2 regions of the Streptomyces sp. NBC_00370 genome follow, and region 1 is predicted to be linked to the other one. Evidence: predicted binding sites of a transcription regulator. Region 1 holds the regulator's gene; the other holds the start of a gene.
What was found. Region 1 encodes HrcA, which represses chaperone genes, less so after heat shock. Its sites were predicted from a motif close to TTNGCACTCNGNNNNNCNGAGTGCNAA; they were not measured.
Positions count from the first base shown of each region.

Region 2: a site for HrcA is predicted at 4,022-4,048, ahead of groL (chaperonin GroEL). Genes of this name have one in related genera too.

Region 1 is NZ_CP107968.1:2,781,450-2,788,418, reverse strand. Features, by position in the region: gene hemW (radical SAM family heme chaperone HemW) at 1-991, shown strand, start outside; gene OHS57_RS12295 (Uma2 family endonuclease) at 1,106-1,696, shown strand; gene OHS57_RS12290 (DUF3097 domain-containing protein) at 1,674-2,498, opposite strand; gene OHS57_RS12285 (macrolide family glycosyltransferase) at 2,515-3,690, opposite strand; gene hrcA (heat-inducible transcriptional repressor HrcA) at 4,111-5,127, shown strand; gene dnaJ (molecular chaperone DnaJ) at 5,128-6,264, shown strand; gene OHS57_RS12270 (nitronate monooxygenase) at 6,702-6,969, shown strand, end outside.
Region 2 is NZ_CP107968.1:3,795,873-3,802,841, forward strand. Features, by position in the region: gene OHS57_RS16845 (hypothetical protein) at 1-994, shown strand, start outside; gene OHS57_RS16850 (lysylphosphatidylglycerol synthase transmembrane domain-containing protein) at 1,011-1,964, opposite strand; gene groL (chaperonin GroEL) at 2,235-3,860, opposite strand; gene OHS57_RS16860 (cold-shock protein) at 4,243-4,446, opposite strand; gene OHS57_RS16865 (MoaD/ThiS family protein) at 4,825-5,103, opposite strand; gene thrC (threonine synthase) at 5,139-6,416, opposite strand; SAM riboswitch class I at 6,433-6,560, opposite strand; gene OHS57_RS16875 (glucosyl-3-phosphoglycerate synthase) at 6,716-6,969, shown strand, end outside.

The DNA.
Region 1 (6,969 bases):
GAAGGTGCTGGGCGACGACCCCAGGCCGGTGCGTACCGTCTTCGTCGGCGGCGGCACGCCGACCCTGCTGGGCGCCGGTGACCTGGTGCGGATGCTGGGCACGATCCGTGACGAGTTCGGGCTCGCCGACGACGCCGAGATCACCACGGAGGCCAACCCGGAGTCCGTCGACCCGGCGTATCTGGCCGCGCTGCGCGAGGGCGGCTTCAACCGGATCTCGTTCGGCATGCAGAGCGCCAAGCAGCACGTGCTGAAGGTCCTCGACCGCAACCACACCCCCGGCCGCCCCGAGGCCTGCGTGGCGGAGGCGCACGCGGCGGGCTTCGACCACGTCAACCTGGACCTGATCTACGGCACCCCCGGCGAGACCGACGACGATTGGCGCGCCTCCCTGGCGGCGGCCGTCGGCGCCGGCCCCGACCACATCTCCGCGTACGCCCTGATCGTGGAGGAGGGCACCCAGCTCGCCCGGCGCATCCGGCGCGGCGAGGTCCCGATGACGGACGACGACGAGCACGCCGACCGCTATCTGATCGCCGACGAGGTGCTGGCGGCGGCCGGCTTCGGCTGGTACGAGGTGTCCAACTGGGCGACGTCGGAGGCGGCCCGCTGCCTGCACAACGAGCTGTACTGGCGCGGCGCCGACTGGTGGGGCGCGGGCCCCGGCGCCCACAGCCACATGGGCGGCGTCCGCTGGTGGAACGTGAAGCACCCGGGCGCGTACGCGGCGGCGCTGGCCGAGGGCCGCTCCCCGGGCGCGGGCCGCGAGCTGCTGACCGACGAGGACCGCCGCGTGGAACGCATCCTCCTGGAGCTGCGCCTCGCCGAGGGCGTCCCGCTCTCCCTGCTGGCCCCCGCGGGCCTGGCGGCCGCGTCCCGCGCGGTGGACGACGGCCTCCTGTCCCCGGCCCCGCACGCCGAGGGCCACGCGGTCCTGACCCTGCGCGGCAGACTGCTGGCGGACGCGGTGGTCAGGGACCTGGTCGACTGATCACACAACTGATCACCCGGACGGGTGAATCAGTGCAGGAGGGGGCGGGGTCTTCCTACGCTGTCCCTAGGCTGCCGTCGTACCTGGCGATGGCGAAAGCGGAGGGCCACGGAGATGACTGCTGTGGATGACCGACCGATCACTGACGACGTCGTCGAATTCTTCGAGGCCCTTGAGGTCCCCGAGGGATACGTGGCGGAGCTCCTGCGGGGGGAAATCGTGATGATGGCCGGGCTGGATCTGGTCCACAACCGAATTGTGCTGTCCGTTCTCAAGCAGATTCTGCCCAAGGACTTCGACTGTCTCCAGACCCAGGACATCGCGATCCCCGGTGAGCAGAGCGAGCCCCAGCCCGACCTCGTCGTACTCGAACGCGGCGGCGGTCCCGAGTCCGGGCGGCTGTTGCCCTCCGACGTGCTCACCCTGGTCGTCGAAGTAGTCTCCAAGACCAGCGTCGACCGGGACTATGGCGAGAAGCGGTCCATCTACGCGGCGGGCAAGGTCCCCGCCTACCTCGTCATCGACCCCATGGCAGCCCACTGCGTGCTGCTCACGGAGCCGACAGGTGACGGCGAGGCGGCCGACTACCAGGTCGAGAACACCGTCAAGTTCGGCCTGTCCGTCCCGTTGGACCTGCTGGACGTCACGCTTGACACCTCTGAGTTCCAGACCCTGCCCCCGGTCAAACGGCACCGCCGACCGTGACGAAGTCGATCAGCTCCTCCACCCGTCCCAGCAGCGCCGGTTCCAGGTCCCGGTACGACCTGACGTGCGACAGGATCTCCTGCCACGCCGCGCCCGTGTTCTCCGGCCAGCCCAGCGCCCGGCACACGCCCGTCTTCCAGTCCTGACCGCGCGGGACCTTCGGCCAGGCCGGGATGCCCACCGAGGACGGCTTCACCGCCTCCCAGACGTCGATGTACGGGTGGCCGACGATCAGTACGTCGGCGCCCGTCACCTCCGCCGCGATCTTCGACTCCTTCGAGCCCGGCACCAAGTGGTCGACCAGGACGCCCAGCCGCGCGTCCTCCGCCGGGCCGAACTCGGCGACGATCGACGGGAGGTCGTCGATGCCGCCGAGGTACTCGACCACCACGCCCTCGATGCGCAGGTCGTCGCCCCACACCTTCTCGACCAGCTCGGCGTCGTGCCGGCCCTCCACGTAGATGCGGCCCGCCCTGGCCACCCGCGCCCGCGCGCCCGGCACCGCGACCGACCCGGAGGCGGTGCGGGCCGGGCGGTGCGGGGCCGCCGCCGACGGGCGGACCAGCGTCACCACCCGGCCCTCCAGCAGGAAGCCGCGCGGTACCAGCGGGAAGACCCGGTGCTTGCCGAAGCGGTCCTCCAGGGTCACCGTCGGCCCCTCGGCCGTCTTCTCGCAGCGGATCACCGCGCCGCAGAAGCCCGTCGACACCTCCTCGACCACCAGATCCGGTTCGGCGGGGACCTCCGGCGCGGGCGTGGGCTTCTTCCACGGCGGCGTCAGATCGGGACTGTAGCTGCGCATCCGCCGACGATAGCGGTCAGTCGAGCAACTTCTCGATGAGGTCCGCCGCTCGCGTCGTACCGCCCTCCGCCCGCGCCCAGGACCGCAGCTCGGCCGCGCGCCCGAGAGTCGCGGGCGCCGAGGCGAACCCGGTCAGGGCGGCGCGCAGCCGCTCAGGCGTCGCGTCCGCCGTGTCGATCCGCACCGCGACCCCCAGCTCCACCAGCCGGTCCGCGTTGGTGAACTGGTCGACCGCCTGCGGTACGGCGATCATCGGCGTCCCCGTGAACAGCCCCTCGCTGCTGCCGCCCATCCCCGCGTGCGTCACGAACGCGTCGGCCTGCTCCAGGATCGCCAGCTGCGGCACCCACGGACGCACCTCGACATTGCCCGGGACCGGACCCAGCGCACCGGGATCGGTCCGCCGGCCGATCTGGAGCACCACGTGCCAGCCCGGCAGATCCCCGTACGCGGCCAGGCACGCGCGGTAGAAGTCCGGCCGGCCCGTGTACGCCGACCCCAGCGAGATCAGCAGCACCTTCTCGGCGCCTGCGGGCCGCACCCACTCCTCCTGCCCGGCGCGCGGCCCGAAGCAGGACCCGACGAACGTCACCGTCTCCTCGTCGACGTCGTCGGCGAACGGCTGCATGGCCCGGGGGATCAGCGCCAGCGTGTTCGGCGGCCGGCCGCCGAACACATCGGGGTCGGTGGTCGTCGCCCCCGACTCCGCCAGCCACGTACCGAACTTCGCCCGGTACGCGTCGGCGCCCGGCAGCTGCCACAGCTGCGTCGCCACGTCACGCTCGTAGCCCCGCCAGGCCACGTACGTCGGCGAGAGCTGCATGAACGGCCGGCCCTGCGTCTCGGCGATGACCCGCGCGGGATACCCGCCGATGTCGTACAGGTACAGGTCGGCGGGGTCGCTGTCGTACGCGGCGCGCAGCGCGGACAGCGCCTGGATGCCGTTGTCCAGGAAGATCGTCATCGCCGCGATCGGATCGTCCGGCCACTTGTTGTCGGCCGGCAAAAGCGAGTCGTACGGGACGAGTTCCGCGCCCACGCCGGTGACCAGCTCCTCGGCCGACGGGTCGTTGGCGTACGACACCCGGTGGCCGCGGGCCACCAGCTCCCGGAAGATCTCCAGGCTGGGCAGGATGTGGCTGACGGCGGGGACGCCGATCATCGCGACATGGCGACGGGGCACGCGTGACATGGCAGATCACTCATTTCAGGTCTACGGGCCGCGGCAGAACCGCGGAAGGAGAACACGACGGAGACCGGGCCGGCGAAGAGACGCCACACCCGCATACGGGACCGGGCGCGCGGGGAGGCTTGTCCCCGGGCGGCGGGTTCTTCGGACGTCTGTCGTGTCAGCCGTAGAGCTGCTTGTGCATCATGCCGACGACCTTAATGCCGGTCCCGGCGCTGAAGAAACCCCGCCCGGGACATATCGCGGGGCATAACCGGGGCAAGATCCGGGACAGAACGGGCGGCACGGGCGGCGTGTGCGGCTGCCTTGCTACGGCCGTACCGAACGGCCGTACACTGGCTCGGGGAATGTTGGCACTCCCCTGCAACGAGTGCCAAGCGAGGACCGACGGGGTACGACGGACGAGAGCTGGAGGTGTGCGCGATGCTCAGTGAACGCAGACTTGAGGTGCTGCGCGCCATCGTCCAGGACTATGTGGGCACGGAGGAGCCGGTCGGCTCCAAGGCCCTCACCGAGCGGCATCAGCTCGGGGTCTCGCCGGCCACGGTCCGCAACGACATGGCGGTGCTGGAGGACGAGGGCTTCATCGCCCAGCCGCACACCAGCGCCGGCCGGATCCCCACGGACAAGGGCTACCGGCTCTTCGTGGACAAGCTGGCGGGCGTCAAACCCCTGTCGGCGCCGGAGCGCCGCGCCATTCAGAACTTCCTGGACAGCGCCGTCGACCTCGACGACGTGGTGGGCCGTACGGTCCGGCTGCTCGCGCAGCTGACCCGGCAGGTCGCCGTCGTCCAGTACCCCTCGCTGACCCGCTCGACGGTGCGTCACGTGGAGCTGCTGTCGCTCGCCGCGGCCCGGCTGATGCTCGTGCTGATCACGGACACCGGACGGGTCGAGCAGCGCATGATCGACTGCCCGGCGCCGTTCGGCGAGACCTCGCTGGCCGATCTGCGGGCCCGGCTCAACAGCCGGATCGTGGGGCGCAGGTTCGCCGACGTGCCGCAGCTCGTGCAGGACATGCCGGACTCCTTCGAGCTGGAGGACCGCGGGACCGTCTCCACGGTGCTCGCGACCCTCCTCGAAACCCTGGTCGAGGAGACCGAGGAGCGGCTGATGATCGGCGGCACCGCCAATCTCACCCGCTTCGGACACGATTTTCCGCTGACCATCCGGCCGGTGCTGGAGGCGCTCGAAGAGCAGGTGGTGCTCCTCAAGCTGCTGGGTGAGGCGGAACATCCGGGCATGACCGTACGGATCGGGCACGAGAACGCCCATGAGGGCCTCAGCTCCACGTCCGTCGTCGCGGTCGGCTACGGTTCGGGCGACGAGGCAGTCGCCAAACTCGGCGTGGTCGGACCGACCCGCATGGACTACCCCGGAACGATGGGAGCGGTACGCGCAGTGGCACGTTACGTCGGACAGATCCTGGCGGAGTCGTAAGTGGCCACGGACTATTACGCCGTTCTCGGCGTGCGCCGCGACGCATCGCAGGACGAGATCAAGAAGGCATTCCGGCGGCTCGCACGCGAGCTGCATCCGGATGTGAATCCCGATCCCAAGACGCAAGAGCGCTTCAAGGAGATCAACGCCGCGTACGAGGTGTTGTCGGACCCGCAGAAGAAGCAGGTCTACGACCTCGGCGGCGACCCGCTGTCGGCGGGTGGCGGCGGTGGCGCCGGCGGCTTCGGCGCGGGCGGCTTCGGCAACTTCTCCGACATCATGGACGCGTTCTTCGGTACGGCGTCGCAGCGCGGCCCCCGGTCGCGTACGCGCCGTGGCCAGGACGCGATGATCCGGCTGGAGATCGACCTCAACGAGTCGGCCTTCGGCACGACGAAGGACATCCAGGTCGACACGGCCGTCGTCTGCACCACGTGCAACGGCGAGGGCGCAGCGCCCGGCACCTCGGCGCAGACCTGCGACATGTGCCGCGGCCGCGGCGAGGTCTCGCAGGTCACCCGGTCCTTCCTGGGCCAGGTCATGACGTCGCGGCCGTGCCCGCAGTGCCAGGGCTTCGGCACGGTCGTACCGACCCCGTGCCCCGAGTGCGCGGGCGACGGGCGCATCCGCTCCCGCCGTACGCTCACGGTCAAGATCCCGGCCGGCGTCGACAACGGCACCCGTATCCAGCTCGCCGGTGAGGGCGAGGTCGGCCCCGGCGGCGGCCCCGCAGGCGATCTGTACGTGGAGATCCACGAGCTGCCGCACGCGGTGTTCCAGCGGCGCGGCGACGATCTGCACTGCACGGTCACCATCCCGATGACAGCGGCTTCCCTGGGCACGAAGTGCCCGCTGGAGACGCTGGACGGGGTCGAGGAGATCGACGTACGCCCGGGCACCCAGTCGGGCCAGTCGATCCCGCTGCACGGCAGGGGCATCACGCACCTGCGCGGCGGCGGCCGTGGCGACCTGATCGTCCACGTCGAGGTCATGACCCCGTCGAAACTGGACCCCGAGCAGGAGAGGCTGCTCAGGGAGCTCGCGGTTCTCCGGGGTGAGGAGCGGCCGACAGGCCAGTTTCAACCGGGGCAACAGGGGCTTTTCTCGCGGCTGAAGGACGCGTTTAACGGCCGGTAGGCCGCGGGTCGCCGTCCGGCGGGGGTTGCGGTTCTTGGCTGGGCCGCGTTCGTCTGGTGCCGGGTTCCGGGTCCTGCGGAGGGGGGTGTCCGGACTGCTTGTCGCATGAGCTCCTTCGCTTTACGTCCGGACACCCCCCTCCTCCGGCCCCGGCCCCCTCCCGCCGGTGGTCGGGCACGCCCGTGTGCCGGCGGCTGGGGTGAAGGGGGTCGTGCAGGGGTGGTGTCCGGAGCGTAGAGCGTGATTTGTGGCGCATCTCGGCGGTGGCTCCGCGTCAGGCGAGTACGCGCCGTAAATCATGCAGCGCAGGACACGACCCCGGAACGGCCCCCGGCGGCGACCGAAACCAAGACCGCCAACCGAACCGCGCCGGACGGCGAACCCGCAACCAACCGACCCGCAACGCCGCCCAAAGGGCGGCATGGCACCATGCCTCCATGTCCTCCGCGCTGACCGATCTCTGCCGGTATCCGATCGTGCAGGCCCCCATGGCGGGCGGTGCGTCGTGCCCGCAGTTGGCTGCGGCCGTTTCCGACGCCGGGGGCCTCGGATTCCTCGCCGCCGGGTACAAGACCGCGGACGGCATGTACGAAGAGATCAAGCAGCTGCGCGGGCTGACCGGCCGGCCCTTCGGCGTCAATCTGTTCATGCCGCAGCCGCACCACGAGGACGGCGCCGCCGTGGAGGTCTACCGCAACCAGCTCG
Region 2 (6,969 bases), 1.0 Mb from region 1:
CGGATCGACCGGCCGCAAGAACTTCACCCCCGAGCTGGTCGAGCAGGAGCTGCGCGTCATCCGCGACGAGCTGCACTGCGACGCGGTCCGCGTCATGGGCGGCGACCCCGACCGGCTGGAGCTGGCCGCCGGGTACGCGGCCGGCCTCGGCCTTGAGGTCTGGTTCTCGCCGTACCCGCTCGAACTCACCGCCGCCGAGATGCTGTCGCTGTTCGCCGACTGCGCCGAGCGCGCCGAGCGGCTTCGACGGCGGGGCGCCGAGGTCGTGTTCGTCACCGGCGCCGAACTGTCCCTGATGAACAAGGGTTTCCTGCCCGGCGACAGCACGGAGGACCGGGTGGCGCTGCTGGGTCAGCCGGATCTGCTGCGCCGGCACATCGGTGAAGTCGGCGCGCTCGTCAACGAGTTCCTGGGCGAGGCGGTGGCCCTCGTGCGCGAGCGCTTCGGCGGCAAGGTCACCTACGCCTCCGTACCGCTGGAGCGCGTCGACTGGACGCCCTTCGACATCGCGTCCATGGACATCTACCGGTCGGCCGGGACCGCGGACAGCTTCGCCGAGAGCGTCCCCGCTCTCGTCGCCTCGCTCCAGCTTCCCCTGGCGATAACCGAGTTCGGCTCGGCGAGCTACCGGGGCGCCGGCGACGCGGGCGCCCGCGGGCTGGAGATCGTCGAGGAGGACGGGACGACCCGCGCCCCCGTCCGGCTGGACGGGGTGTACGCCCGCGACGAAGCCGGGCAGGCCGGGTATCTGCGCGAGCTGCTGACGGCGTTCGACGCCGGCGGCGTCGACAGCGCGTTCGTCTTCACCTTCGCGCTGTACGACTTCCCGCACCGCCCCGGCGGCGATCCCCGCGACGATCTGGACCTCGCCAGCTACGGCATCGTCCGGGTCCTGGAGGACCGCCTCGGCACGACGTACCCCGGGGTGCCGTGGGAGCCCAAGGCCGCGTTCGGCGCCCTGGCCGACTTCTACCGGGACCACAGGCCCGCCTAGACCACATTCTGCGCGCTCAGACCACCTTCCACCGCACCAGCGCGCCCAGCACCAACGCCCCCGGCACCAACGGCAGCCACACCGTGATGATCCGGAAGCCCAGCACGGCGGAGGTGGCCAGGGTGACCGATGCGCCCGTCGTGACGAGCGTGACCACCAGGGCGGCGTCCACCGACCCGAGCCCGCCCGGCGTCGGGATGACGGCGGCGGCGACACTCGCCGCGAGGTACGCGATCGCCACATGCACCACGGGCACCGGCATCTCCAGCGCCAGCGCGACCGTCACCAGCGCCGCCGCCTGGAGCGCGGGGAACGCCAGCGAGCCGCCCCACAGCGCGAACGCGCGGGCCGGCCTGGTGTGCAGGGACCTGACGTCGGTCAGCGCCGTCGTCAGGAACGTACGGACGATCCGGCGCAGCGGCCGTACGGCGGCCACCACGAGCACGGCGGCGCACGCCACCACCCCGGCGGTCACCGCCAGCGGCAGGACGGCCCCGGCGGGTATGAGACCGTCCAGCCGCAGCGCGTCGGGGAACGCCAGCAGCAGGACGGCCAGCAGGAAGATCCGTCCGACGGACTCGGCGAGCAGATACAGCGCGAGCGCGGCGGACGAGCGGCCCAGCGGCACCCCGCAGCGTTTGAGGAAGCGCAGATTGACGGCGCCCGCGCCGAGCCCGGACGGCAGCAGATGGTTGGCGGCGCCCGCGGCGAACTGGGTGGCGAGCAGCCGCCCCGCAGGCAGCGGCTCCAGGACCGTGCCCTGCCGGGTGAACGACACGGCGACCCAGCCGAGACCGGTGACCGTGACGGCCACCAGCAGCCAGTACGGGTTCGCCCCGAGGAGCTGGTGTCCGCCGTCGGCGATGACCGGCCAGTGCTGGAAGACGAAGAGACCGATCACGAGGATCGGGATGACGCAGGCGATCTGCCGGATCTGACGCAGCGGAACCCGCCGCAGGACTCTGTCCATCGTTCTCGGTCGTCCCTGCTCGTCGTGCGCGTACGCACGTCGTGCGCGTACACACGTTCCGGGGGGGGGAGGGGGAGCTCTCGCCGTCAGTTTGCCCCGGCGTACGCCTCCTTCCACCCTCCTGCGGCCGACAGTTGGGGAACGGTTGGGCGAACGGCACAGGACGCGAGCACCCGGACGCGGAAACGCCCGAGGGCGGCACCCCCTGGGAGAAGGGGTGCCGCCCTCGGTAAGAACAGCCGATCGACCGGCGGCCGGAGCCGTGGTGGATCAGAAGTCCATGTCACCGCCCGGCATACCGCCGCCGGCCGGGGCCGCGCCGGCCTTCTCCGGCTTGTCGGCGATAACAGCCTCGGTGGTGAGGAACAGCGCCGCGATGGAGGCGGCGTTCTGCAGCGCGGAACGCGTGACCTTCGCGGGGTCGATGATGCCCTCGGCGATCATGTCCACGTACTCGCCGCTCGCGGCGTTGAGGCCGTGACCGATCGGCAGGTTGCGGACCTTCTCGACGATGACGCCGCCCTCAAGACCACCGTTGACGGCGATCTGCTTGAGCGGGGCCTCCAGCGCGAGCTTGACGATGTTCGCGCCCGTGGCCTCGTCGCCGTCCAGCTCGAGCTTCTCGAAGACCGAGGAAGCCTGGAGCAGAGCCACGCCACCACCGGCGACGATGCCCTCCTCGACGGCGGCCTTGGCGTTGCGCACCGCGTCCTCGATGCGGTGCTTGCGCTCCTTGAGCTCGACCTCGGTCGCGGCGCCGGCCTTGATGACGGCCACGCCGCCGGCCAGCTTCGCGAGGCGCTCCTGGAGCTTCTCGCGGTCGTAGTCCGAGTCGCTGTTCTCGATCTCGGCACGGATCTGGTTGACGCGCCCGGCGACCTGGTCGCTCTCGCCCGCACCGTCGACGATCGTGGTCTCGTCCTTGGTGATGACGACCTTGCGGGCACGGCCCAGCAGGTCCAGGCCGGCGTTCTCAAGCTTGAGACCGACCTCCTCGGAGATGACCGTGCCGCCGGTGAGGATGGCGATGTCGTTGAGCATGGCCTTGCGGCGGTCACCGAAGCCCGGGGCCTTGACGGCGACGGACTTGAAGGTGCCACGGATCTTGTTGACGACCAGGGTCGACAGCGCCTCGCCCTCGACGTCCTCCGCGATGATCAGCAGGGGCTTGCCCGACTGCATGACCTTCTCCAGCAGCGGAAGGAGGTCCTTCACGTTGCCGATCTTGGAGTTGACGATCAGGAGGTACGGGTCGTCGAGGGACGACTCCATGCGCTCCATGTCCGTGGCGAAGTACGCCGAGATGTAGCCCTTGTCGAAGCGCATGCCCTCGGTGAGCTCAAGCTCAAGACCGAAGGTCTGCGACTCCTCGACGGTGATGACGCCTTCCTTGCCGACCTTGTCCATCGCCTCGGCGATGAGCGCGCCGATCTGGGTGTCGGCGGCGGAGATGGAGGCCGTCGAAGCGATCTGCTCCTTGGTCTCCACGTCCTTGGCCTGCTCCAGCAGGGCGCCGGAGACGGCCTCGACGGCCTTCTCGATGCCGCGCTTGAGAGCCATCGGGTTGGCGCCGGCCGCCACGTTGCGCAGGCCCTCGCGGACGAGCGCCTGGGCGAGCACGGTCGCCGTGGTCGTACCGTCACCGGCGACGTCGTCCGTCTTCTTGGCGACTTCCTTGACCAGCTCTGCGCCGATCTTCTCGTACGGGTCCTCGAGCTCGATCTCCTTGGCGATGGAAACACCATCGTTGGTGATCGTGGGGGCGCCCCACTTCTTCTCGAGGACGACGTTTCGGCCCTTGGGGCCAAGGGTGACCTTGACGGCGTCGGCGAGCTGGTTCATCCCGCGCTCGAGACCGCGCCGTGCCTCCTCGTCGAACGCGATGATCTTGGCCATGTGAAGTGGTCCTCCCGGACTGGGGTGGATTCTCCGGACCGCGTCCGCGCCCGCGACGGACGGCCTGAGAGCCGTGCGGTTCCTTGCCCCACCGGCTCTCGGGCCTCGCTGACGAGGTCCATAAGTTGTCACTCTCACCTGCAGAGTGCTAACGCCAATGATTAGCACTCGACCCCCCAGAGTGCAAGCGACCCGAAGGGTCATCGATGGGGGGTGGCGGCCGGGCGACGGGTGGGCGCAAGCGACCCCCGCCCGGACCGCCCCGCGCACACACGCACGAGAGGGGACACCCGGGACGCACGAGAGGCCCGGACCCCGGTGTCAGGGTGCGGGCCTCTCGGCGTGAGTACTGGTGATGCGTCGGTGGCCGATCGCGCCGGGATCAGACGGCGAGCTTGACCATGTCCGCCTGCGGACCCTTCTGGCCCTGCGAGATCTCGAACTCCACTCGCTGACCTTCTTCAAGGGTGCGGTAACCGTCCATCTGGATCGCGCTGTAGTGGACGAATACATCCGCACCACCGTCGACCGCGATGAAGCCGTACCCCTTCTCCGCGTTGAACCACTTGACGGTGCCCTGAGCCATGCCTAACTCCCCTATTACTGGCCCCTGCGCGGGACCGCACTTCGCGCCGGAACGCGTCGACCGCGGCTGAATGTATCTGCCCAACTGCCCTCTGCAACAGGTCAATTAGACGAGAATTCTGGGCATGGCTGATCGCACGAAGCGGTGAATTCACAGCGTTCCAGGGCAAGTCGGGCCAGGCAAAGCGCACGTAACAGTGGCAAACGGCATCCGGACTTTGGCGCTATGTTGTCGCGTTCTCATATGCGCCCGGCACGCGCGGGGACGGGGCGAGGGCGGCGCTTCCCGAATCGTACCGCGCTCAACCACATGGAAGTGCCCCCTCCGCTTCTCTCGCGGAGGGGGCACCGGGGGTCACTCAGCGCAGCCGGCGGACGGTCAGCAACCGCCCGCTACCGCCGGGATGATGGAGATTCCGGCGCCCTCGGGGGTGACCGTCTCCAGGCCGCCCTCGAAGCGCACGTCGTCGTCGTTCACGTACACGTTCACGAACCGGCGCAGCTTGCCCTCGTCGTCCAGGACGCGGGCCGCGATGCCCGGGTGGTTCGCCTCCAGCGACTGGATGACCTCGGAGAGGTTGGCGCCCTCCGCCGGGACCTCGGCCTGGCCGCCGGTGTACGTGCGGAGGATGGTGGGGATGCGGACCTTGACGCTCATGGTGGCGTGCCTTCCTTAGGTAGTGGGCGGCGGGTTCAGCCGGCCAGGCCGGCGCTGCGGAACGCGTCGAGGCTCGGCTTGATGGTCGCGGTCGGCCCGGTCGTGGGAGCCACCGCGTCGAGGGTCTTCAGTCCGTCGCCGGTGTTCAGGACGACGGTGGTGAGCGTCGGGTCCAGCAGGCCGGCGTCGATGAGCTTCTTCGTCACGCCGACGGTCACACCGCCCGCGGTCTCGGCGAAGATCCCCTCGGTGCGCGCCAGCAGCTTGATGGCGTCCACGATCTGCTCGTCGTTGACGTCCTCGACGGCGCCGCCGGTGCGCCGGGCGATGTCCAGGACGTACGGACCGTCGGCCGGGTTGCCGATCGCCAGCGACTTGGCGATGGTGTTCGGCTTCTGCGGCCGTACGACGTCGTGGCCCGCCTTGAAGGCGGCGGAGACCGGCGAGCAGCCCTCGGCCTGGGCGCCGAAGATCTTGTACGGCTTGTCCTCGACGAGACCGAGCTTGATCAGCTCCTTGAGCCCCTTGTCGATCTTCGTGAGCTGCGAGCCCGAGGCGATCGGGATGACGAGCTGGTCGGGCAGCTCCCAGCCGAGCTGCTCGCAGATCTCGTAGGCGAGCGTCTTGGAGCCTTCGCCGTAGTAAGGACGGAGGTTGACGTTGACGAAGCCCCAGCCCTCGCCCAGCGGGTCGCCGATCAGCTCGGAGCAGAAACGGTTCACGTCGTCGTAGTTGCCCTCGATGCCGACGAGTTCGCCGCCGTACACAGCTGCCATGACGACCTTGCCCTGCTCCAAGTCGTGCGGGATGAAGACGCAGGAGCGGAAACCGGCCCGCGCCGCCGCGGCGCCGACGGCGCCCGCGAGGTTGCCGGTGGAGGAGCAGGAGAGGGTGGTGAAGCCGAAGGCACGGGCGGCCTCGACGGCGATGGCGACGACCCGGTCCTTGAAGGAGTGCGTCGGGTTGCCGGAGTCGTCCTTCACGTGCAGGGCGCCGGTGATGCCCAGCTCACGCGCGAGGTTGTCGGCCTTGACGAGCTTCGTGAAGCCGGGGTTGATGTTCGGGTGGTCGGCCACATCGGCCGGGACCGGCAGCAGCGGGGCGTAGCGCCAGATGTTGTTCGGGCCGGCCGCGATGCGCTTCTTCAGCTCTTCGGGGGTGCCGCTCGGCAGGTCGTACGCCACTTCGAGCGGCCCGAAACAGCTCTCGCAGGCGAAGATCGGGCCGAGGTCGAATCGCTCTCCGCATTCGCGGCACGAGAGTGCGACGGCGGGTCCGAGGTCGACAGTGTTCTGGACGGTCTGCACAGCCATGAGGCGAGGCCCTTTCTCCTCATCTTCCTCGCGACGCGTTTCGCCGCAAGACGGAATTGGCACCTTCCCCACCGTGACCTCGCGGTCGGCGGGAGGGTTGCCGGGGCTTCAACGGGCCGTTCCCTCTGCCCCTCTGGATGAGCGGTATGGCGCCGGACCCGGGGTCCGGTGCGTTTGTTCCGCGTGATGACCCCGGCATGCGAAGGACATCTGCGTTGTTCAAGACTGTAACCGAAGGAACGGACGGTTGAGAGAGCCGTCCGCGTCGCGAGATGGATCACGTGCAGGGAGAGCCGATCGTGCTGGAAGAGGTGGAACGCTGGCTGACCAGGCGTTCCTGGTCCGCCTCGGACCGCAGTCTTGACCAGCTGCTGGTGGCAAAGGCCACACGGGGTACCACGGTGAGCGTCGTGCTCCCCGCGCTCGACGAGGAGGAGACGGTCGGCGAGATCGTGTCCGTGATCCGGCGCGAGCTGATGGAGAAGGTGCCTCTCGTCGACGAGTTGGTGGTGGTCGACTCCGGTTCGGCGGACCGTACGGGCGAGGTGGCGGC